Regions from separate parts of the Halobacillus sp. B29 genome, predicted to be linked through region 2. Evidence: a T-box and tRNA genes for the amino acid it is inferred to sense, from the RefSeq annotation. Region 2 holds a T-box; the other regions hold tRNA genes.
The links. The T-box of region 2 lies ahead of argS (arginine--tRNA ligase). A T-box ahead of a tRNA ligase gene usually reads a tRNA of that ligase, here a tRNA-Arg.
Positions count from the first base shown of each region.

Region 1: it encodes a tRNA-Arg, which carries the amino acid that the T-box ahead of argS (arginine--tRNA ligase) is inferred to sense. The anticodon was not compared.
Region 3: it encodes a tRNA-Arg, which carries the amino acid that the T-box ahead of argS (arginine--tRNA ligase) is inferred to sense. The anticodon was not compared.

Region 1 covers NZ_JBQQCM010000007.1:16,541-24,865, forward strand. Annotated here, with positions in the region: gene ACTWP7_RS10350 (hypothetical protein) at 1-51, opposite strand, end outside; gene ACTWP7_RS10355 (YjcZ family sporulation protein) at 158-262, opposite strand; gene ACTWP7_RS10360 (M50 family metallopeptidase) at 439-1,095, opposite strand; gene modA (molybdate ABC transporter substrate-binding protein) at 1,197-1,964, shown strand; gene modB (molybdate ABC transporter permease subunit) at 1,985-2,662, shown strand; gene ACTWP7_RS10375 (ATP-binding cassette domain-containing protein) at 2,678-3,307, shown strand; tRNA gene ACTWP7_RS10380 (tRNA-Arg) at 3,614-3,686, opposite strand; gene ACTWP7_RS10385 (deoxynucleoside kinase) at 3,926-4,567, shown strand; gene ACTWP7_RS10390 (deoxynucleoside kinase) at 4,564-5,247, shown strand; gene ACTWP7_RS10395 (MBL fold metallo-hydrolase) at 5,360-6,196, shown strand; tRNA gene ACTWP7_RS10400 (tRNA-Ser) at 6,373-6,465, opposite strand; gene serS (serine--tRNA ligase) at 7,307-8,325, opposite strand, start outside.
Region 2 covers NZ_JBQQCM010000001.1:187,981-196,305, reverse strand. Annotated here, with positions in the region: gene ACTWP7_RS00910 (glutamate-5-semialdehyde dehydrogenase) at 1-472, opposite strand, end outside; gene proB (glutamate 5-kinase) at 493-1,620, opposite strand; gene proC (pyrroline-5-carboxylate reductase) at 1,671-2,513, opposite strand; gene ACTWP7_RS00895 (thioredoxin family protein) at 3,810-4,139, opposite strand; gene ACTWP7_RS00890 (DUF421 domain-containing protein) at 4,227-4,838, opposite strand; T-box leader at 4,942-5,150, shown strand; gene argS (arginine--tRNA ligase) at 5,189-6,871, shown strand; gene ACTWP7_RS00880 (MDR family MFS transporter) at 7,016-8,325, shown strand, end outside.
Region 3 covers NZ_JBQQCM010000006.1:144,917-153,241, forward strand. Annotated here, with positions in the region: gene ACTWP7_RS09710 (gluconeogenesis factor YvcK family protein) at 1-911, shown strand, start outside; gene whiA (DNA-binding protein WhiA) at 947-1,903, shown strand; gene ACTWP7_RS09720 (HPr family phosphocarrier protein) at 2,037-2,291, shown strand; gene clpP (ATP-dependent Clp endopeptidase proteolytic subunit ClpP) at 2,381-3,004, opposite strand; tRNA gene ACTWP7_RS09730 (tRNA-Arg) at 3,575-3,650, shown strand; gene ACTWP7_RS09735 (hypothetical protein) at 3,919-4,143, shown strand; gene ACTWP7_RS09740 (glutaredoxin family protein) at 4,216-4,449, shown strand; gene ACTWP7_RS09745 (sugar-binding transcriptional regulator) at 4,598-5,626, shown strand; gene gap (type I glyceraldehyde-3-phosphate dehydrogenase) at 5,662-6,669, shown strand; gene ACTWP7_RS09755 (phosphoglycerate kinase) at 6,849-8,030, shown strand; gene tpiA (triose-phosphate isomerase) at 8,049-8,325, shown strand, end outside.

The sequences.
Region 1 (8,325 bases), on a different contig from region 2:
GATATCAATGTGATCAAAACCATTGGTAATTAAACGATCTTTTAGATTCATATGCGGGATTCCTCCATGAACTTATTCTATTTTACGATACCCCCGTGCACTCCCCGACAAACTTTCCATTATATGTACAAAGCGGGAGAGATTCCCGCCTATTATTTTAATACCCGTAACCACGGCCACCTACATAAGATGCACCAATGATAACCAAAAGGATGAACAATACTACTAGTAGGGCGAAACCGCCACCGTATCCTCCGCTCATTTCATTCCCTCCTCTCTTGCTTACTTTACTACCATATTCAGTTCCGGAAGGGATGACAGGGCAGGAGCGGAGTTTTTTATTTTTGGGCTCTGTTAGCCCAAATTAAGTAACCGTCCACCTTAAAAATCGAAAAATACTCTAAATAAATGGAAGGTTTCTTTTATAGCCTTTACTCATTATATAGGGAAAAATCGTCTTATTCCGAGCCAGGCAAAGTATAAAGACTGGGCAAAGAAAGCCATTCCCCATAAGGGTGCAGGTATAAATTTTGTAGCACGTGCTAAGTTGGCAGCGTCACCAGCCTGCATAGGGGACACGAAACTAATCCACATAATCTCAAAAGCGCTTGTCACCGCTTCTACAAAAACAAGGGATGCTAAAAATACGAGCACATATTCAATAAAGGTCTGGTTACCACTTCGCAACAGCCAGATAAATCCTGCCCCGAAAGTAATGACCCAGAAGAGTCCGTAACCATTTCGCACCCAAAAGACTAGATTAACCGCTAAGAAAGCAAGAAGAATATAAATCATCCACTTATACTGACCCTTGGAAATTAAATAAAAAAAGAGGAATGCAAAAAAAGAAGCAAAGACATAACCTGAAATACTGGTTAGGAAATGACTGATCCATGACGAATGCCCCGTCAATGTGGTGCCAGAAGTGTTAGGAAGCAAAGAAATTCTGCGCACCTCGCCTCCCGTAATGAGGGCCGTTAACGAATGACCACTTTCGTGAATCATTGTGTTCAGAATCGCAAAGTACTTTCCAACTATAGGCATTTGAGTTAGTAACAAAGCCACGATGAGTCCAAGAATAATTTGTGTTTTCATTGGTGAAATCCTTTCTTTTCGTAATATCTTTTCTTTGTACTTCACTTTTCTCGAGCGATATAATGTTCTATAGCGGAAACCACGATAAGGAGGCAGAAAAGATGCAAATAAAGCTGTTACGTTTACTTGCCTTCCTCATTATAATTGTACCATTCGCCGGCTGTTCTGCTTCTTCAGAAGAGAAAAAGAGCTTGACTATTTCAGCAGCTTCCAGTTTAACAGACGTCATGAAAGAACTAATCGATACATATGAAAGTACTCATAACGTTAGCATTCAATTAAATTTTGCCAGTTCCGGCAAACTGGCCCGTCAAATCGAACAAGGAGCGCCTGTGGACTTGTACTTGTCTGCTAATCAAAAGTGGATGGACCAGCTTGAAGCTGATAAGCAGATTGAAGCTGCAACTCGCCGGAACTTCACTTCTAACCTTCTCGTTATAATCGGATCGAAAAGCAATAACGAATTAACATCCTTGCAAACTTTAGCGAATCTTCCACCTGAAGCACAAATAGCAGTGGGAGAACCCGAAAGTGTTCCTGCTGGTTCTTATACGAAACAGGCCCTCCAAAAGATTCATCTTTGGGAGGTAATCGAAGAGCAACTGGTTTTTGCCAGTGATGTACGCCAAGTCTTAACCTATGTAGCATCCGGGAATGTATCTTATGGAATTGTCTACAGAAGTGATGCTAAAATATCAGACCAGGTTAGAGTGCTGACAGAAATCGATCCTGAATTACATAAACCGATCGTGTACCCAGGGGCTATTTTATCAGACAGTACGCACAAGCAAGAAGCCACTGATTTTTTAAACTTTCTCAGTATGAAAGAAGCAAAAGAGATTATGAAAAAACACGGATTTCAATCGTAAGCAGGAAGTGAATGTTGACTATGAGCTATTCTCCTCTATTCTTATCTTTAAAAATTGCAGCCATCGCCACCCTGCTTGTTTTTATAGTCGGGGTTATACTTGCACGAGTCATTTCCAGGAATTTATTTCCCGGGAAAAGTATTCTAGAATCTGTATTTTTACTACCACTTGTTCTACCACCCACCGTAGTAGGTTTCGGCCTGCTTTATCTATTTGGGAAAAATGGAATACTGGGTAAATGGCTAATGGACTGGTTTGGTGTTCAAGTTGTTTTCTCCTGGATAGGGGCTGTTATTGCTGCAGTGGTGGTTTCATTTCCTCTTATGTATCAGAGCGCTTCGGCTGCGTTTCAAAATTATGATTCAAACGTAGAGAATGCGGCTTTAACGATGGGGGCTTCCAGGCTGAAGGTTTTCTTTACGATATCCTTTCCTTTGGCATGGCCGGGACTGCTGGCCGGAACGGTTCTTTCCTTTGCCCGGGCACTTGGAGAATTCGGGGCTACCTTAATGATTGCAGGATATATTCCAGGCCAGACGGATACCATTCCGTTAGCCATCTATTTCGCGGTTGAAGCTGGACGGATGGAGCAGGCAAAAATGTGGGTTCTTATTATTGTAGCCCTGGGCTTTAGTTCTACCTTATGGCTGAATTGGTGGACTAAGCGCAACATCCTTTCATTCAAAAGTAAATCATAGTGGGAGTTCTTATAGATGCTAAAGCTTAATTTTCAAAAACGACTAAATCAATACCTGCTTGATATTAAGGCTTCTTTTCAAAACGAGATTATCATTTTATTTGGCCCCTCAGGCTCTGGAAAAACGACCACTCTTAACTGTATCGCTGGTCTGAGTCACCCGGATGAAGGCCATATTGAGCTGAACGGAGAGAAGCTGTTCGACGGAAGATCTAAAGTTCCGGTTCAAAAACGGCGTATTGGCTACTTGTTTCAGAATTATGCTCTGTTTCCTCATATGACTGTCCAAAAGAACATCCAATATGGTTCCAATGATGATGAATTAGTCCAGCAATTAACTGAAGTAGTTGGTATTCAACATTTGATGACAAGCTACCCTCATCAAATATCAGGTGGAGAAAAGCAGCGAGTTGCCTTAGTCCGCGCTCTTGCTACTAAGCCCAGGGCTTTGCTACTGGATGAGCCATTTTCTTCTCTGGATCGACAAACGAAGGATCAGTGCCACCAGGAACTACTCCGCCTTCATAGCAGGTGGCAAATCCCTATCATCCTCGTAACTCATGAGGAAGAGGAAGCTAGAAAACTAGGAGACCGGATCCTTCCCATTGATCAGGGTAATCTAGGATCTCCAGACGAATTTTGGTAAGGAATCATTTTTTATTATTTTTAAATAATATGTTATGATAAATTCACAAGACATATACTTCTTTAAATACCTGTAGATTAAAGTATTGTCTCTCTCGGGCGTTGGAACTCTGTTCTAACGTCTTTATTTTTGTATAACTTTTCCAAAGTTTGTTTATATTGAATCTAGGATTGTAATTTGTTAACAATAAGAGCAAATGGCTTACTCCTCCTCCACCATTTCTGCAGGTAAATCTGCGGTTTTTTTGTACAAGAAAAGACCCGGCATCCATGGAAGGATGACGGGTCTTTTCAGTTACGATAATAATGCCCCCGGCAGGATTCGAACCTGCGGCACACGGTTTAGGAAACCGATGCTCTATCCCCTGAGCTACGGGGGCAAAAAGCGTACATGTAATATTATACAAAACATTGGCTTGAATGAAAAGTGAATTCTTCTCAAATTCCTTCCTTCCTGTTACTTCAACTCTACGGATATGATAAAATATAGTTTGTCTGTCTGAACGCTCAGGATAGTTATCATTATAAGCCGTTCCCCCAGGTCGCTTTTCTCTATAGTTTGAAAAGATTCGATAGGGTGTGCGTGCTTTTCTTAATTGAGTTTGAAGGAGGAGAAGAGATGGGACATATACCTTTCATTGCGGTTGAAGGGCCCATTGGTGTTGGGAAAACGTCTCTGTCTAAAAAGCTCGCCTCCCAGTTTGATTTTCATTTGCTCAAGGAAATCGTTGAGGAGAATCCGTTTTTAGGCAAATTTTACGACAATATTGAAGAATGGAGCTTCCAAACCGAGATGTTCTTCTTATGCAATCGGTTCAAGCAGCTGGAGGATATCGAACGGAAGTATTTGCAGTTAGAGAAGCCCGTTATAGCCGATTATCATATTTCTAAAAATATGATTTTTGCACGACGTACTTTAAGAGAAGATCAATTCCAAAAGTACTCTCAGATTTTTGACATATTAACGCACGATATGCCGCGTCCGAATATCATTGTTTATCTGCATGCTGGTCTTGATACCCTGTTAGATCGTATTCGTATGCGGAACAGAGATGTTGAAGCTAATATTCAACCCTCTTATTTAGAGCAGTTATCCAGGGACTATGAGGACTTCATGAATCACTTTGAAGCGGCTCATCCTGATATCCCTGTCATTCGATTGAATGGCGATGATATTGATTTCGTAAAACATCAGGATGATTTAAATTATATTGTTGAACTTGTAGAGCAGCACTTAAATAAAGGAGAAGTTATTAAATGAACGCACGTGAACGCTATGGAATACCACATGACAGCGTCATTACAATTGCAGGCACAGTCGGGGTAGGAAAATCTACCATGACCAATGCATTAGCTGATGCCCTTAATTTTCGTACTTCTTTTGAAAAAGTAGAAACCAATCCTTATCTTGATAAGTTTTATCATGATTTTGAACGTTGGAGCTTCCATTTACAGATTTACTTTTTAGCTGAACGCTTTAAAGAGCAGAAAAAAATCTTTGAATATGGCGGTGGATTCATTCAAGATCGTTCGATTTATGAAGATACAGGAATTTTTGCCCGTATGCATTATGAAAAAGGAACGATGTCTGAAATAGATTACCAAACGTACAAGAATTTATTCGATGCCATGGTCATGACTCCCTATTTCCCTCATCCGGACTTATTAATTTATCTTGAAGGATCATTTGATGACGTTGTCGATCGAATTAAAGAGCGAGGACGTCCAATGGAACAGGAAACACCTGTCGAATATTGGGAGGAAATGTTCAAACGTTATGAGAATTGGATTGAGAATTTCAATTCCTGCCCAGTTCTTCGACTGAATATTGCGGACTATGATGTGTTGAATGATGAAAACAGTATTGAACCGGTTATGGAAAAGATAGGACACTTTATCCAGCAATCCCGCAAATGGCGTTCCAGCCACTTACTCACCTAAACAAAAGCCTGAAGAGATTCAAATCTCTTCAGGCTTTTTTTCATGCCTTATGGACGTGTGGATCAGGTAATATATGGGAAAACACATCCATATAGAAAGGAGAATACATTCCATGAAAGATCGATTCATTCCCGTTACATCCGTGGCTAGTGGAACAGAGCAGCCTGTAGCTGCAGATATCCACTGCCTGCCCATCCAAGTGGTAAATGTATGTTTTGTTGGAGATCTTAATCATCCTAAAGATTGGGTACTGGTTGATGCCGGTATGCCAAAATCCGCCGATGATATTATTTCTGCGGCTGAAGATTTATATGGAGAACGGGCTGCACCTAAAGCCATTATTCTAACGCATGGACACTTTGATCATGTGGGAGCTGTAGAAAAGCTGGTGGATTATTGGGAAGTTCCTGTATATGCGCATGAATTAGAAATGCCTTATCTCACTGGTAAAAAAGACTATCCAGAACCAGACACAAGTGTAGACGGAGGGATGGTCGCAAAAATGTCTCGTATATTCCCTAACGAAGGGATTGATTTAGGAGAACACGTTCATCCACTCCCTACAGATGGCACCATTCCCTATATGTCCGAGTGGAAATGGTTGCATACGCCAGGTCATACGGAAGGTCATGTATCGCTCTTTCGTGAAAAGGATCGTTCCCTGATTGTCGGAGACGCCTTTGTTACGGTAAAACAGGAATATTTGTTTAAAGTACTCACGCAACAACAGGAACTAAGTGGTCCCCCGCGTTACTTAACTACGGATTGGAAAGCTGCCTGGGATTCTATAGCTAAACTTGAATCCTTGCATCCTAAAGTTGCTGTAACGGGACACGGTTTACCAATGGCAGGAGCACAACTCAATGAAGAGCTGGCTATATTAAATCAAGAATTTGATAAGATAGCGATACCTGAGGAAGGAAAATTTGTAGATCAGGAGAAGAATTAATCTGCCGGTGCAATAAGATCTGAGGCCGTTTTTTCTGTTCGCAGGAAGATAAGGCCTTTAGAAGTTTGTTAATTACGGTTACGTATTAAAATTTCACAAACTAAAAAAGCAGCCTTCGAAAAGGCTGCTTTTGTTCTATAAATCTCCAATATTATGCGCTATTGTTGATAATAAAATGGCGGAGGAGGAGGGATTCGAACCCCCGCGGGGCGTAAACCCCCTGGCGGTTTTCAAGACCGCTCCCTTCAGCCAAACTTGGGTACTCCTCCGTGTGACCGACAATGAATATAATATCACGGCTGAGTAAGCCCGTCAATATATATTAAAAACTTTTTTTATTTCTGTAGAAAAGAGAGGAATTTTGTCGTTTCATCTTTTCTCATTATAAGAACCTTCACGTGTATAGTCAATTTCCTTAATTCTAAAAGCCTGTTAAACGTCCAACTTAACCTTCCAGTAAAGCTCCCGTGTGTTGAAGACTCAGTTTCGAGACATTGGAGGAGCGGAAGGTCCGGAGGGGGACGATTTCGCTTTCCGCAGGCATGTGCTGAGCTTCCTCGGGCTTAACAGCCCTGCGGGATCTCACCGATCATGTTCCTCCCGCAGGAGTCTACATCGTCCCCCTCCGGACCTGGCCGAATCAGAAACTCGAAACCATTTAAGACGTCGATGGGTTGATGAGAAAAAAGCATGTAATCATGACCTATTTTTATGCTGTAACGATGTGAAATAGCCTGTCATAAAAGCATTTAGGACCGATTAAAAAGGAGAGCATTCTCTCTTATAAAAGCGTCCGTTATTCTCACTCGGCTGGGTTGGTGGGGAAATGACGAGACTCCCATGGGAGAAGGGACTAGGTGAGATCCCACAGGGAGTGAAACGAGCGAGGAAGCTCACCGTTACCCCATAGGAAAGCGAGTTATTTCCCCACCAGCCCCCTCCTCACAGCGTAACGGGCCCAATTTATCTCGAAGCTGAGTCTTCCACAATCCGGCTCTATAGTGTAATAAGACTTTTATATAAACAAACGATAGCGCTTAAAAGCGCGTTAAAAAAGCCGCTCCGGCAAGTTTGCTCGGTGCGGCTTTTTTATAGGATATAGGCTTTATATTATCGAATGAACTCTTTACCACCCATATATGGACGAAGTACTTCAGGGATCTCTACAGAGCCATCCTCCTGCTGATAATTCTCAAGAATCGCAGCTACTGTACGTCCCAGGGCAAGCCCAGAACCATTTAAAGTGTGAACAAATTCCGGCTTTCCTTTCTCTTCACGACGGAAACGAATACCAGCGCGGCGAGCCTGGAAATCTTCAAAATTAGAACAAGAACTGATTTCACGATACGTCTCGTAGCTTGGGATCCATACTTCAATATCGTATTTCTTAGCAGCTGTGAACCCAAGATCGCCTGTACACATGCTCATCACACGGTATGGCAGTTTAAGCATCTGCAGAACCTTCTCAGCATGGCCGGTTAGTTCTTCCAGAACCTGATAAGAATCCTCAGGTTTAGCTAGCTGAACCAGTTCAACTTTATTGAATTGATGCTGGCGGATCAGACCTCTTGTATCCCGGCCTGCAGAACCCGCTTCTGAACGGAAGTTGGTGCTGAAAGCTACAAACTTCTGTGGAAGATTCTCACTGGATAGGATCTCTTCACGATGGTAGTTCGTTACCGGAACTTCCGCTGTTGGCACTAAGAAATAGTCCCAGTCTTCAATTTTAAATGCATCCTCTTCAAATTTCGGAAGCTGTCCAGTCCCTGTCATAGAGGTGCGATTCACAAGTTGAGGAGGGAGCATTTCCTGATAGCCATGTTCATCCGCATGTAAATCCATCATGAAATTCAATAGCGCTCGCTCCAGACGGGCACCAAGTCCTTTGTAGAAAACAAACCGGCTCCCCGTAACTTTAGATGCACGTTCGAAGTCCAGAATATCGAGCTCCGTTGCTACATCCCAATGGGCTTTGGCTTCAAAAGTAAAGGCTGGAAGGTCTCCCCACTTTTTCGCTTCCACATTATCTTCTTCATCTTCTCCAACAGGAACACTTTCATGGGGGATGTTAGGAATAGATAGAAGTAAGGTTTCTAATCGCTCTTCCACGTCTTTGAGTTCAGCATCCA
Region 2 (8,325 bases):
TAATGGCTGAGGATCCGCCTTTCAGCACGATCGCGTTGCCGGATTTAAGCGCAAGACCGGTTGCGTCTACAGTTACGTTTGGACGAGCTTCATAGATCATGCCAATCACACCAAGGGGCACGGTAACTTTCTCAACTTGAAGACCGTTTTCAAGCGTCCAGTCTGAGAGCTTCTTACCAGTCGGATCTTCAAGTTCAGCTACATCCCGTAAGCCTTGTGCAAAGTCTCGAATTCGCTCTTGTGATAAAGAAAGTCGATCCATAAAAGCTTCCGTAAAACCTTGTTCTCTTCCGTTTCGTAAATCCTTCTCATTTGCTGCAAGAATCGTTTCGAAATCACGTTCCAGAACATCCGCGATATGGTGAAGAGCATCGTTCTTTTCCTTATCGGAAAGAATCATTAAACTCTTAGACGCTTTCTTCGCTTCAATCGCTTGTTCTTCAACGTTCACATTATCTTTTGTTAGTGTCATCAAAGACCTCCTTGATTATTTTAAACTCCTGCGGGCAGGGCTACGTCTAAATGGCAGACAAAATCTTTACGTTCAATCGCTGCTTTTTCATAAGATTCGAGTTCAGGTTCTGTTAGAGTAATCATTTCCTTCATTTGCTCTGAGGAATAATTCACTACGCCTAGACCAATTTCTTCGCCTTCTAAATCATGAATACGCACAACGGCACCTTGTTTGAAACGTCCTTTTACGTGGTGCACATTCATAGGAAGCAAGCTTCTCTTCATTTCTACAATAGATTCTTTAGCACGATGGTCAATAATGACTTCGCCTTCAGGACCGGAGTTAAATGCGATCCATTGTTTCTTCTGGTCGAGATTCTCCGTTTCCGGTGCAGTTTCGAAATATGTTCCTCTTGCGTTGTGGTAGACAGCATCATAAACAATGTTGTCGGTACCTGCTTTTCCTAAGAAGGAAGATATTCCGGAAGCCATAGAAATCTTAAAGGCGTCTATTTTGGATTTCATGCCTCCTGTACCGACGGCGCTTCCTGGGTCGCCAGCTGCTGCTTCAATCTCTGGGGTGATTTCGTGGACTTTATTGAGAAGTTCAGCATCCTCATTTTTTCTAGGATCTGCATCATATAAACCATCTATATCCGATAAGATCACTAATTGGTCAGCATCGACAAGTCCAGCTACTTTAGCGGACAATGTATCGTTGTCACCGAATTTCAACCGGTCGATGGTGATGGTGTCATTTTCATTTACGATGGGGATAATTCCGCGTTCAAGCAATACGTTAATAGTATTACGAGCGTTGTTATAACGATCTTCATCAGAAAAATCACTGCGTGTGATTAATATTTGGGAGCCGATATAACCATTAGACAGGAATAGATCGGAATACGATTCCATCAATAATCCCTGACCAATAGAGGCGGCGGCTTGTTTTTCAGGTAAAGTGCTTGGACGCTCCAGGCATCCGAGCTTACGGTAGCCTGCCGCTACTGCACCCGAGGATACGAGTAATACTTCGTGGCCATCATCCTTTAATTGGACGACTTCATCTACTAGTTTTTCGAGTTTCCGACGGCTTATTTCACCGTGCAAACTGGTTAATGAACTGCTTCCTATTTTTATAACTACCCTTTTTTTATCTTGAGTCAACATATCACTCCTATTTAACGTATTGCATCGAGTTATTTATTTACTGCTATTTACTTACTGCCTACTAACAGGCCTTCTATTTCTTTACTGAGTTCTTTCGAGCGTCCGGCTGCACCTTTAATAGCTGCTGAGATCGCGTCTCCGCCGCCACTTTCTTCCAGTGCATCAAGACCAGCCGCTGTCGTACCGTTTGGAGAGGTAACTTTTTTACGAAGTTCCGCTGGGCTTTCTTCGCCCTCCAGCATCATTTTTGCTGCACCGAGCAGGGTTTGTGCTCCTATTTCCCTGAGTGTTTTGGAATCCATCCCCTCTGCACGGCCAGTTTCCTCAATATGCTCCATTAAATAGTAGAAATAAGCAGGACCGCTTCCGGCAATTCCGGTAAAGACATCCATTTTATCCTCTGGAATAATGAAAACTTCTCCAATAGACTGTAGGAGAGCCTTAGACACTAGAACATTTTCCATGTCTGTATAGTGGCCAGGGCACATTGCGGTTGCTGATTCGCGAAGCGTACTGGATGTATTCGGCATCACTCGAATAACTTCCTGACCATCATTGAGACGGTCTTCCATATAGGAAGTAGAAATGCCAGCGAGCACGGATACAAGTACTTGATTCGGATTTAATTTATAACGTAAGTCTTCAAGTACGGCATCAATATCTTTTGGCTTCATAGCCAGAATTAGTTGATCCACTTGTGAAAAGTCTAAATCATCTTTTAATACTGTACGTACACCATATTTATCATTAATCTCATTTAATCGATCTTGATTACTTCGATTGGTTACAATGATCTGATCTGCTGAAATGTTCCCGGATTCAACCATACCTGAAATCATAGCTTCAGCCATAGAGCCTGCACCTAGAAAAGCAATCGTTTGTTTGATCATTTGAGTTAATCTCTCCCGTTCGTATTTTTTGTTCGCTTTCTTTATGACGTTTTTCATCATAACACTGGCAAAAATTGAATCAAGGGGTATTTACCAAATGATGTCTATAAGAGCCAATTAGTTAGTGTAAACGGTTTCACCGCGAGATATTTTCGTCTCATCGCTTCTCATCGCAAATAATGGCTTCTCACAGCTGTATTTGCGAACTGATTTTTTAAGAATTCCCATATAAAACCCAATAATATGAATTAGTGAAATATTCTAAAAACTTATCAGGGCAAGGGTTATAGCTTTTTCATTAACTCTGTTAAATCTCTGTATTGCTTGGTCCAGGTAAGCTCCCGTTTGTGGAAGACTAAGTTTCGAGATATTGGTTATGAGGAAGGTCCTGCGGGGGACGATTTCGCTTTCCGGCCCTGCACGACGCAGGGTCGTTCGACGTTGCCACAGGACTTGGCGATCCTAGTCGAACTTCTTATATGTGGTAAGCTTCCTCGGGCTTCACAGCCTTCCGGGATCTTACCGATCATGTTCATCCTGTTCTTACACTTTATTTTGTCTTATTCAAATATCAGAACATAAACGACATGGAGAGCTATCCAGCTCCAGCACCTAGCGTCTAGTGAGACTTCCCTCACTTCTGTACGATAAGGCAACATCGAATCGCTCCGCTCTTCGTGTTTTCTTTATCTCCGCCAGCTCAGTCCAGTCCATACGACGCTGACCAAGGTGCTTCCGCTTTTAACCTAGGAGTCTTCATCTTCCCCCTCCGGCCCTAGCCAGATCAGAAACTCAAAACCCTTTAGACATCAACGAGTGAATGAGAAAAATGCATGTGCTCATGAGGCTGTTCTTATGCTATAACGATGTGAAATAGCCTGTCATAAAAGCATTTAGGACCGATTAAAAAGGAGAGCATTCTCTCTTATAAAAGTGTCAGTTATTCTTATTGGGCTGGGTTGGTGGGGAAATGACGAGACTCCCATGGGAGAAGGAACTAGGTGAGATCCCGCAGGGAGTGAAACGAGCGAGGAAGCTCACCGTTCCCCCATAGGAAAGCGAGTTATTTCCACACCAGCCCTTATCCACATATCGTAACGGACCCGAATTATCTCGAAACTTAGTCTTACAGTATCCGGCTCTTTAGTGGAGTATCTTGTATCAGATATTATCTACAACGTTTAATGGAACCTTTTCAAAAGACAGCCCCCTTCTCTTCCTTCCTAAGAGTGTTTCAATAAATTCGCACAAAAAAACTTACGGGCTTATGGGGCCCGTAAGTTTATAATTTTCTGCTTAAGATTCGTTAATAAAATGATTATACTTCACCAGCTGCTGATTCAGTTCTCCAAGTGGTACGAAGCGTGCCTTTCTAAACAGCTCCTTACCTTCAGAGAAAACAAGAACTGCCGGAACAGAGAACACAGAGAACTGTCCGGCTGCTTCAGGTACTTCGCTTGCGTCCACATGGACAGATGATATGCCAGGGTATTCCTCCAGCAACTCCTCGACCTGTGGTTTTAACGAGTGGCAGACGGAGCAATTCGGTTGTGATATATAAACAAGTGACAATCGTTCACGATTAATAAACGATTGAATAGATTCTAATGAATGTAAGGAATTCAAATAACTCACCTCTAATTAAACTTGTTTCTATTGTACCAAGATTTAACCAGAGTTTCTTTCATTCTGCCTATGTGTTAAAAAACGCTTTTACTGCAGGCGGTCCGGAATATCCTTCTGGTTTTTTTTCGTTTCAACTTCCTGAAAAATGTTTGCTGATTGTGCTGTCTGCGGTGTCTGGTAAGCCGTATTCGATCCTAACAGGTTCTTTAAAGCCATTAATTCTTTCCGTACTTCTTCTACGTCCTGTTTGGTAGCTGGTTTATAATTTTCTTTCAGTTCTATACCAATCTGACCATTAGGTTCGAGGGTCGCTGATTTTACGTCCTGAATTGAGGTAACGCTTTGCTGTCTTAATTTCATTTCCAACTGATCAACGGTCAGCCGCATTTTTTTTAAGTTCTGATCATTTAATTGACCGTTTACAATCACCGGCTTAGATTTTCCTGTTAGAAATTTTTCCATAAAGTCGAATTTCACTTGCATAAATTCCATAGCAATTAATGTTAGTACAAGCACTCCACCTACGCCGAAGGTAACCCACACATTTTTCCCGGCCACCGGCTGGATCAACAGAGACCCGATTGCGATCATAATGACGGTCTGGGACAGCGTCATTTGAGATATCGATTTGCGTCCTGCAATTCTAAGGATGATCGTACCTACGATGATAATCAGTATGGCTTTCCAAATCCAGTCCATAACACACACCTCATTTCCCTGATATTTTTCCCATACCATCCATTGTTATTCCATAATTATCTTGCAAATCAATCCTACATCCGCTATACTTTTCTAAAATTATTTAAATTCCAGGAAAAAAGAGAGTAGCTTATGTGAAAGGTCAAGCGATTCAGGGATGGTGCGAGCCTGAACCTAGCTCCGTAAGTGAACCGGACTTTTGAGAAGCCTGCCTGAATGAAGTAGGGATGGGCCGGGGCAGTCCCCGTTAACAATATCGAGTGGCTTTATAGCTATAAGAGTGGTACCGCGAGTTTAAACCTCGTCTCTTTCAGGAGACGAGTTTTTTTTAATTGAAGGAGGAATTATAAATGGAAAAGCACATTCTGGCTCTACAGCTATCCCATCTTCTAGGTGAACAGTTTTCAAGAGAATGGGTGTACGACAAAATTGAAATTCCTAAACAACCGCATTTAGGGGATTTAGCCTTTCCCTGTTTTTCATTGGCTTCTTTCTTTAAAAGAAATCCCAAAGAGATCGCTTCTCAGCTGGCACCGCAGCTCAAACATGATCTATTCGCAAAAGTTCAAACAGCAGGCGGGTATATTAACATTTTTCTAAATCAGGCTTTTGTGACGGAGCAAACCATGAAGCAGGTACTTACCGATCCATCCTCTTATGGAAGCCACTCCATTGGCACAGATAAAACGGTCGTATTGGATATGTCTGCACCGAATATCGCTAAACCTTTTTCTATGGGACACCTCCGCTCTACTGTTATAGGAAGTGCTCTCTCTAATCTGGCTAAAAAATGCGGTTATACTACCGTGAAAATTAACTACATAGGAGATTATGGCACGCAGTTCGGAAAGCTTCTTGCTGCTTACCAGCACTGGGGCAATGATGAGAAGGTACGAGAGAATCCCTTAAAGGAACTTACGAAAATTTATGTCCATTTTCATCAGGCCTCAAAAGACGATCCTTCCTTAATTGAAGAAGGAAGGGAATGGTTTAAGAAACTGGAGCAGCAGGACGAAGAAGCACTAAAGCTGTGGAAATGGTTTAAAGCTGTATCCCTTGAAGAATTCGATAAGGTTTATGAACTTCTCGGTATTGAGTTCGATCTGACTCGAGGAGAAGCTTACTACAATGACAAAATGGACAAAACGGTGAAGCTGTTGCAGGAAAAACAACTGCTTGAAGAATCTAAAGGTGCCCAAGTGGTTCGTCTTGATAAAGAAGGGCTTCCTCCCTGCCTGATCCAGAAAAGCAATGGAACATCCATTTATGCGACAAGAGACTTAACGGCTGCTATTGATCGTTATCAGACATATAAATTTGAAGAAGCTCTCTATGTTGTAGGACATGAACAATCGTTACATTTTGAGCAAGTGAAGCATGTATTACGCAAACTTGACTTTGACTGGGCAGATCAACTTAAGCATATATCTTTTGGTATGGTGCTCACAGATGGAAAGAAAATGTCCACCCGTCAAGGGAAAACGATCCTGCTTGAGGAAGTACTGAACGAAGCTATACAACAAGCTGCCTCCAACATTGAAGAGAAAAATCCCGAATTACAAAACAAGGAGGAAATTGCGAAACAAGTCGGTGTTGGAGCCGTGATCTTCCACGACCTAAAGCACGATCGCCGCAATGATATAGAGTTCTCGCTTGAAGCCATGCTGACTTTTGAAGGAAATACTGCTCCTTACCTGCAGTATGCTTATGTCAGAGGACGCTCACTGCTAGAAAAAGGAGGATTTCACATAGAAACAGCAGACGCTTCTCTCAAAGAAGAATCTGCCTGGCCACTTGTGAAATGGGTCCGCCATTATCCAGAGATGGTTTTTAAAGCCAATACAAATCATGATCCTTCCATTATCGCTAAATACCTGCTTGAGCTAACGAAGGCTTTTAATAAGTATTATGCGGACACAAAAATCTTACAGAATGACCAGCAGAATGCTCGTTTAACCCTTATTTACGTCTTTACCGTTGTTCTAAAAGACGGGCTCAGTCTGCTAGGTATTGAGGCTCCTGAACATATGTAGGTGTAAAGTACTTTTACTATCGCTCCCCCATTTCTTCCTTTATAATAATAGGTTGTGACTGCTAAAAAAGGAGGCTTACTTGTGGACGATAAAACCAAATATGAATTTTTAGCCGACGATCCTGACTTTAATGTAAAACCCGTTATGATTTCACTGATTATTGGGGCGTTCTTTGCTATTTTAAATGAAACGCTTTTGAATATTGCTTTGACGACATTAATGGAACAATTTAATATTACCGCTCCTGTGGTACAGTGGATGGTTACCGGCTTTATGCTGGTGATGGGAATACTGATTCCTGTATCCGCCCTGCTGCTTCAAACGTTTACCACGAGACAAATGTTTCTTGGGACGATGACTATTTTTACGATTGGGACTTTAATCTGTGCTGCTGCTCCTTCGTTTGGTGTTCTGCTTGCTGGCAGACTGCTGCAGGCAGTTGGAACAGGATTATTAATTCCGATTATATTTAACACTTTCCTGCTGCTATTTCCACCAGAACGCCGCGGGGCGATTATGGGTATGATTGGACTTGTCATTATGTTTGCGCCTGCGATTGGTCCAACGTTATCAGGAATTATCGTAGAGTATTTAGGATGGAGATATTTGTTCATTACCGTTATTCCATTTGCTCTATTCTCAATTGCATTCGCGTATAAGTTTTTAAAAAATGTAGGAGAAGTTACGAAGCCTAAAGTCGATATACTTTCCATTGTACTTTCCACTGTCGGATTTGGCGGGATTGTACTTGGGTTTAGTTCGGCTGGAGAAGGAGAAGCGAGTTTCCTTGATCCCCAGGTGCTGGCCATGATTATAGCGGGGGCTGTATCCCTCATCTTCTTTTCAATTCGCCAGCTGAAACTTGAAGAACCGCTTCTTGACGTACGTGTATTCCAATATCCCATGTTCACCATTGGTCTTGTGTTATTCATCATTGTAATGGTTTCGATGTTTTCCTCCGAAATCATTCTGCCGATGTATATGCAGGGACCACTCGCTCTCCCTGCTGCAACAGCTGGACTTATTCTGCTGCCAGGAGCTTTATTGAATGGTCTCATGTCTCCAGTAATGGGAAAACTTTTTGATAAGTTTGGTCCGAGACTGCTGATTATCCCAGCGACAGCTATCCTGATGGGAACCATGTTTTCCTTGAGCCAAGTGAGTATGGATACACCCATTTGGCGGATCGTACTTAGCTACCTATTACTCATGCTCTCCATATCGGCCGTTATGATGCCAGCTCAGACGAACGGATTGAATCAGCTTCCTAAACGTCTTTATCCTCACGGTACGGCAATTATGAATACTCTACAGCCCGTATCCGGTGCTGTAGGAGTTGCTGTGTTCATCAGTCTGATGACTACGAGAGAGGAAAGCTATTTAAACAATGCACAAAATCCTGAATCTGAAACGGTCATGAGCCAAGCACTTGTCGCCGGTGTTGAACTGGTTTA
Region 3 (8,325 bases), on a different contig from region 2:
GCACAGGCCTTCCTGTACTTCTTCGGGGACTTAAAAATCTGCCTATTGACTTATCTGCCATTGTAACCGTAGCAGATGATGGAGGCAGCTCGGGAAAACTTCGTAACGAAATGGCTATACCGGCACCGGGAGATATTCGAAATGTAGTTGCTGCCTTATCAGATGCTGAGCCGATGCTTCTGGATCTTTTCCAGCACCGTTTTGCAGATGGAAACGGGTTGTCTGGTCATTCCATGGGTAATTTGCTTCTTGCTGCTCTTGCATCCATGACAGGAGATTTTTATCAGGGAATTAAAGAAATTTCTCGTGTTTTAAACGTAAGAGGCCACATTTATCCAATTGCGAATCACTCCATGAATTTACATGCAGAAATGGAAGACGGCACCATTGTTACAGGAGAATCGAGCATTCCTAGACAACAGAAAAAAATTAAAAAGGTGTTTGTAAGTCCTACACCTGTTCAGCCACTTCCGGAAGCTGTTCGTGCAATTAAGGAAGCGGATTTAATTGTGATCGCACCTGGGAGCCTATATACAAGTATTCTTCCTAATATTATTATTCCTGAAATTGGTCAGGCTTTAAGGGATACGAAAGCAAAAGTTACGTATGTCTGTAATGTTATGACCCAAGAAGGGGAAACCTCAGGATACACCGCTGGAGACCACTTGAAGGCGTTATTTGATCACATTGGTCAAGACGTCATTAACTCAATCGTGGTTCACAATCAGCCGATTGAACAAAAAGTAAAGAAAGCCTACGCGAAAGAAAATGCTGAACCGGTTATTTATGACATAGAGCGTATTAAGTCCATGGGAATTGAAGTAGTGGAAGAAGATATTATAGATGAAAGTCAAGCCATGTTGCGGCATGATACAGATAAGCTTACTCAATTATTGCATTCGATGCTTTAACGGAGGGGCTTTCTGCCAGAGGGAGGTGTCCAGCTGTGTCATTTGCATCAGAGATAAAAAAAGAACTGACCAACGTAGAAGCAGATGCTTGCTGTATGGAATCAGAATTAGCGGCATTAATTAGAATGAACGGGACTTTTTCTTTTTCCAACCGTCATTATATATTGGATATCCAAACGGAAAATGCAGCCATAGCAAGAAGAACGTATATGTTAATAAAAAAATTGTACCCTTATCCAGTAGAATTGCTGGTTCGCAAAAAAATGCGCTTGAAAAAAAACAATGTGTACATTGTACGTCTTTCTGAAAAGGCTGAGCAGGTGCTGCATGACCTGGAAATCCTGAAAGGTCCACTGTCCATTAATCCGGAAATTCCCAAAAAGTATTTAAATGATACGTGCTGCAAGCGTGCCTACCTTAGAGGGGCATTTTTAGCAGGTGGTTCGGTCAATAATCCAGAAACCTCCTCCTATCACCTTGAAATTTATTCTTCTGATGAGGAACACAACGAAGCGTTGTGTCAGCTGATGAATAGTTTTGGTCTGCACGCTCGTACCTTAGTAAGAAAAAAAGGGTTTATTACGTATCTGAAAGAAGCCGATAAAATTACTGAACTAATTAGTAATATTGGAGCTCATCAAGCACTATTTAAATTCGAAGATGTACGGATCGTTAGAGATATGAGGAATTCTGTCAATCGTCTAGTGAATTGTGAAACAGCTAATTTAAATAAAACGATAGGAGCGGCATTCCGACAGGTAGAGAATATTAAATTTATTAAGCGCACCGTCGGTCTGGAAGCTTTACCCGACAAGCTTCAGGAAATTGCCTCTTTGCGTTTACAACATCAGGATGTTTCTTTAAAAGAACTTGGGGAATATGTTTCAGGAGCCGCGATAAGTAAATCTGGCATCAACCACCGGTTGCGTAAAATAGATGAATTTGCTGAAAAAGTTCGAAGAGGAGAAGTCACAGAAAACACAAGAAATTAATGTTTCTCCACTTTAATTCATGCTATAATGAACTATAATTAAAAACGCTTTCATTGATCGGGAGCGTTTTCTTTCGGTTTTTATGAATGCGTTTTCGGTGGTGGAATAAGAGAGTAAAGGAGGAGAGAATTCATTGATAGAACGGAATATTAAGATTGAACTGGAAACAGGGTTACAGGCAAGGCCGGCCGCTCAATTTGTTCAACATGCTAATCGCTTCAGCAGTGATATATTTATTGAGAAAGAAAACAAGCGGGTAAATGCCAAAAGCATTATGGGTCTAATGAGTCTTGCAGTGGGAACGGGTGAAAGTATTAAATTGATTGCAGATGGTTCTGATGAGGAAACTGCAATGGAACAACTTCACGAATTTGTGAAGGAAAAGTAAACCTGTATTTGTGAAAGAATGAACTTAAAAATTTAAATAAGCTCATAAAAAAATCCGCTGTGTATTTTACACAGCGGATAATTATTAGATTAAGATTTCTCCATTACTTTGTCGATCAATCCATAATCTACAGCTTCGTGGGCAGACATGAAGTTATCACGATCAGTATCACGTTCGATCACTTCATAAGGCTGACCTGTACGTTCTGAAAGAATTTTGTTCAATTTCTCGCGCATTTTAATAATACGTTTAGCATGAATTTCAATATCAGAAGCCTGACCTTGTGTGCCGCCTAGAGGCTGGTGGATCATAACCTCACTATTTGGAAGGGCATAACGCTTGCCTGGTTCACCAGCGTTTAGCAGGAAAGCACCCATTGAAGCTGCCATACCTGTGCAGATGGTAGACACGTTTGGTTTGATAAACTGCATCGTATCATAAATAGCCATACCGGATGTGATAGAACCACCAGGTGAATTAATATATAGTGAAATATCTTTGTCCGGATCGTCAGCAGCCAAGAATAGCAATTGAGCTACAATGGAGTTGGAAATGTTATCGTCGATCGGGCTGCCAAGCATAATAATCCGGTCTTTCAATAGACGGGAGTATATGTCGTAAGCACGCTCTCCTCGGTTTGTTTGTTCAATAACTGTAGGTACTAAGTTCATTGTGATTTCCTCCTTATCATCACTAGTTATGATGGAATACATTTATCATACAATTAAGGTCAATAAAGGTCAAACAAAAACGATCGACCTTTTTCGTAGAATTCCTTATACCATCATTCCCTAAAAAATTTTGGATAAACGTAGAGTGTATGGTTTTTATTACTAATAGAAGATGTTTTTTATAAATACATGCTCAGTTAAACGGAAGTATATATTTTTTAAGCTTTGCTAAAGTTTTTTGTTGATTATTCATAAGAGGCTTATTACGTTATTACGCAAAAGCCCGATTAGTTTAAGACTGTGGTTAACAGAAGTTGGTGGTGAAAGTGATATAGCGAAACGAACTTAGGGGAAATCATTTCATATGGCTCATCTTCACTATACCTCATCAGCAGGGGTTTTATTGAATGATTGTAGGACTTGTATAATAGAAATTGCACGAAGCCTTTTATGGTGGAGTTGAAATAACTTAGCAGCTTCTTTAAATTATCACCTTAGTAGATCGGGCTGATTGCAAGTCTTGACTTGATTTATAAGTTGCTGTAGTCACATAATAAAAAACCCTTGCAATATTCATCTGTTCTTCATATAATATAAATTGCATGTCGATTTGCGCCCGTAGCTCAGTTGGATAGAGCGGTAGATTCCGGTTCTACGTCTGTCGGAGGTTCGAATCCTCTCGGGCGCGCTACTATAATGAAACAGTTATACACAGAACACGCTTTTCTTTCGGGAAAGCGTGTTTTGTGTTGTGAGTGTTTTTTGTTATGTTGATATAATAGTAACGTTTGGCAAGTTTTAAGAGCTGATAACTTTAACAATTGTGAAACAAATATATGCGGAGGTCCGTAAGTTGATTGTTATGTCAATGTAATTCTTTTATTTTGTATTCTGTGTTATTATTATTTCATGTAGTTGCCGTTTCTTGACGCTTTTGCCAAAGAAAAGGGGTATTTATGACAAAATTAATCCGTTATAAAATGTTGTCGACTGAGCAAATTTCTGAGGACAGACGGATTCACGTGTTCGATATGCAGCAGCAGCAAAAACTATCTTTTAATTATGAGTCGTTGAAGCGAACACCTAAGAATAATGCCTACGAAGAATTAACCGAGTTTTTACAGAAGAGAAAATTGAAAATAGATAATGGCGTTTATGATAATGAAGAGCATGCATCCTGATTAGTGCATGCTCTTTATTTATGTATAATAAGTGGGATAACATAATAAGATGAGCCAAAAAGGAGGAGAACTGTGAATAAAATAATCCTATATTCAAAGCAAAGGTGTCCGCTTTGTGAAGAGATCAGCAGTTTAGTTGAACTGTTCTCCGGGGAATATCAAATTGTAGTGCAAGAAATTGATATTGAGCAAAATGATGAATTGATGAGAAAGTATTTATTCGAAGTTCCTGTACTTGAAGTTAATGGAGATGAATTAGACTATCGCTCTATTACCTATACAGCTATAGAAGAACGCTTACATTAAAAATTCACTCACTTCTGCTTGCGCCTTCACATTCTCACTGTTAATATTACAAGTGAAAGAGATGTTTTTTGCTCCACGCGGGACATAATATGACTACCCGGGACGTTATCCGGCCCAATCGATGGTTTTTAACATAAGGAGCTTTTCCATGCGAGACTTAATTGACTTACAAAAAAAACTTTTTCCCGAAGTGGTTGATGTAATGCAGCAGCGCTATAAACTTTTGTATTACATCCAGATCATGCAGCCTGTGGGACGTCGCGCTCTAGCGGAAAACGTAGAGTTAGCAGAGCGTACTGTTCGCAGTGAAGTGGACTTCTTAAACAAGCAAGGCTCTGTAGAGATTACCTCCCGCGGAATGCATTTGACCTATGAAGGTCAAAACATTCTGGAGCAATTAGCTGAATTCATTAAAGAAGTTACAGGGATAAAGGTTTTAGAAAAGCAATTAAAGGATAAATTAAACCTAGACTATGCTGTGGTTGTTCCTGGTGATAGTGATAACCTCGACTGGGTGAAAAGTGAAATGGGAAAAGCTTGCGTCAATTATTTAAAAGACCAGCTGATCCCCTGCCAAACCATCGGCATTACTGGTGGTACGACTATGGCGGCAGTAGCTGAAATGATGACACCTTTTCAAGATGCAGATAAATGTCTCTACGTACCTGCACGCGGAGGTCTTGGGGAAAGAGTAGAAAATCAGGCGAATACCATTTGCGCTGAAATGGCTAAAAAAGCCAAAGGGAATTATCGCTTACTTTATGTACCTGATCCTTTAAGTGAAGATTCTTATAAGACCATTATTGAAGAACCCTCTATCAAGGAAGTACTCGAGATTATCCGAAAAGCAGGAATTATTATCCACGGTGTAGGGGATGCTGTAATGATGGCTGAAAGAAGGAAAACTTCTGCAGAACAATTGCGCCTCATTAAAAGTCGCGAAGCCGTGGGAGAAGCCTTTGGTTATTACTTTAATCAAAAAGGTGAAATCGTTCATAAAGTTAGAACGGTTGGGCTTCAGTTAGAAGATCTAAAGCATGCAGAGCATGTGATTGCCGTAGCTGGAGGGCGTTCAAAAGCCCAGGCTATTGCTTCCTATTTTAAGCCGGGACAGAGTAATGTTCTTATCACCGATGAAGGTGCGGCGAAAGAGTTAATAAGGGGAATTTCCCTTTAAATATATTATGCATAGAATCCAAGGAGGAATTTTACATGACTGTAAGAATTGGTATTAACGGTTTTGGCCGTATTGGACGTAACGTTTATCGTGCTGCTTTGAAAAATGAAAGCGTAGAAGTAGTAGCAGTGAACGACTTGACAGATGCTAACATGCTTGCGCACCTGCTTCAGTATGACACGGTTCATGGTACTCTTGATGAAGAAGTTACAACAAACGGGGATAACCTCATCGTTGGCGGTAAAGAAGTTAAAGTTCTTTCCGAAAAAGATCCAGCTCAGCTTGGATGGGGCGACCTTGGTGTAGATGTGGTAATCGAATCTACAGGCCGTTTCACTCAGCGTGACGATGCTAAAAAACACTTGGATGCAGGCGCTAAGAAAGTAATCATTTCCGCACCGGCAAAACAAGAAGACCTTACAGTAGTAATGGGTGTTAACGAAGATCAATATGACAAAGATTCTCACCATGTCATTTCTAATGCTTCCTGCACAACAAACTGCCTGGCACCATATGCAAAAGTACTGGATCAAAAATTCGGTCTTAAACGCGGTATGATGACGACTGTTCACTCTTACACGAATGATCAGCAAATTCTTGACCTGCCTCATAAAGACTATCGCCGTGCCCGTGCAGCAGCTCAAAATATTATTCCAACAACTACAGGTGCTGCTCAAGCTGTAGCGAAAGTTCTTCCACAGCTTGATGGTAAGCTAAGTGGTATGGCTATGCGTGTACCGACAGCTAACGTATCAATCGTTGACTTCGTTGCAGAACTTGAAAAAGACGTAACAGTTGAAGAAGTAAACGAAGCTCTTAAAGCAGAAGCTGAAGGCGAGCTTAAAGGCATCCTAGGCTATAGTGACGAGCCTCTTGTTTCCTCTGACTATAATGGAAACACGAACTCTTCTGTAATTGATGGTTTGTCCACTCTTGCTCTTGAAAACAATATGGTTAAAGTTGTTTCTTGGTATGACAACGAATTCGGTTATTCCAATCGTTGTGTAGACTTGGCTGTTTATCTTAAAAACCAAGGCTTGTAAGAAGAAACAGATACTGAATAGTATTAAGAATTAGTAAAGGAGGGGGTCTCATGTCCTCCTCCTTTATCCATGTTTTCAGAGATTTTGCTCCTCTCGCGTTTTCACTGGAAACTGAAGTGGAAACGTACATAGAGGCAGGTTAATCTACCCTGACTACAAACCAAGGAGGTTGTCATTTCATGAATAAGCAAACCATTCGTGATGTAGAGGTAAACGGAAAAACTGTATTTTGCCGTGTGGACTTTAATGTTCCTATGAGCGGGGAAGAAGTTACAGATGATACTAGAATTAAAGCGGCTCTTCCAACCATTAAGCATTTGTCTGGGAATGGAGCTAAAGTTATTCTCGCCAGTCACCTTGGTCGACCAAAAGGCGAAGTCGTGAAAGAGCTTCGTTTAGATCCCGTTGCGAAACGTCTAAGTGATCTGCTCGGACAAACCGTCACGAAAACAGACCAGGTACATGGTGAAGAAGTAAATAAAGCCATTTCTGAAATGGATAACGGCGAAGTTCTTCTAATTGAAAACGTACGCTTCCATCCTGGCGAGGAGAAAAATGATGCTGAATTATCAAAAGCATTCGCTGACATGGCAGACCTTTATGTAAATGATGCCTTCGGGGCTGCTCACCGTGCTCATTCATCGACAGCTGGTGTAGCTGAGCATCTGCCTGCAGTAGCTGGTTTTCTAATGGAAAAAGAAATTAATGTGCTGGGACAAGCACTTTCCGATCCAGATCGCCCGTTTACAGCTATAATTGGCGGGGCTAAAGTAAAAGATAAGATTGGTGTAATCGACAACTTGATTGATAAAGTGGATCATTTAATTATCGGTGGCGGACTTGCTTATACCTTTGTAAAAGCTCAAGGTTACGAGATCGGTAAATCTTTATTAGAGGAAGATAAGATCGATACAGCGAAAGAGTATATGAAGAAAGCTGAAGAAAAAGGTGTAGATTTCCTTATGCCTGAGGATGTGGTGGTTGCAGATGACTTTTCCGATTCAGCGAACACCGAAATAGTATCCATTGACAATATCCCGGCTGACTGGGAAGCTCTAGACATTGGTCCTAAAACAAGAGAGAAATATGCTGAAGTCATCAAAGATTCTAAACTGGTGATTTGGAACGGGCCGATGGGCGTATTTGAACTTGAAACGTTCGCGAATGGAACAAAAGCTGTAGCGAATGCTCTGTCTGAAACCAAAGGTTACACGGTTATCGGTGGTGGAGATTCTGCAGCAGCGGTAGAGAAATTCGGTTATGCAGATGATATGGATCATGTGTCAACTGGAGGGGGAGCTTCCCTTGAGTTTATGGAAGGCAAAGAGCTTCCAGGTGTCGCATTGCTAAACGATAAATAAAGGAGAGGTGAAGAAGACATGCGTAAACAAGTGATTGCAGGAAATTGGAAAATGAACAAAACACACCGCGAAGCGGAAGATTTTATTCAAACGACAAAGAATGAAGTCCCATCTTCTGATAAAGTAGAATCTGTTGTATGTGCCCCTTTCCCGTTTCTTCAGAAATTAGTAGAAGAAACTGAAGGGACCAGTTTGAAGATTGGTGCTCAGAATATGCACTTTGAAGAAAGTGGTGCATTCACAGGGGAAGTAAGCCCGGTAATGCTTAAAGAACTTGGTGTAACGTATGTAGTTC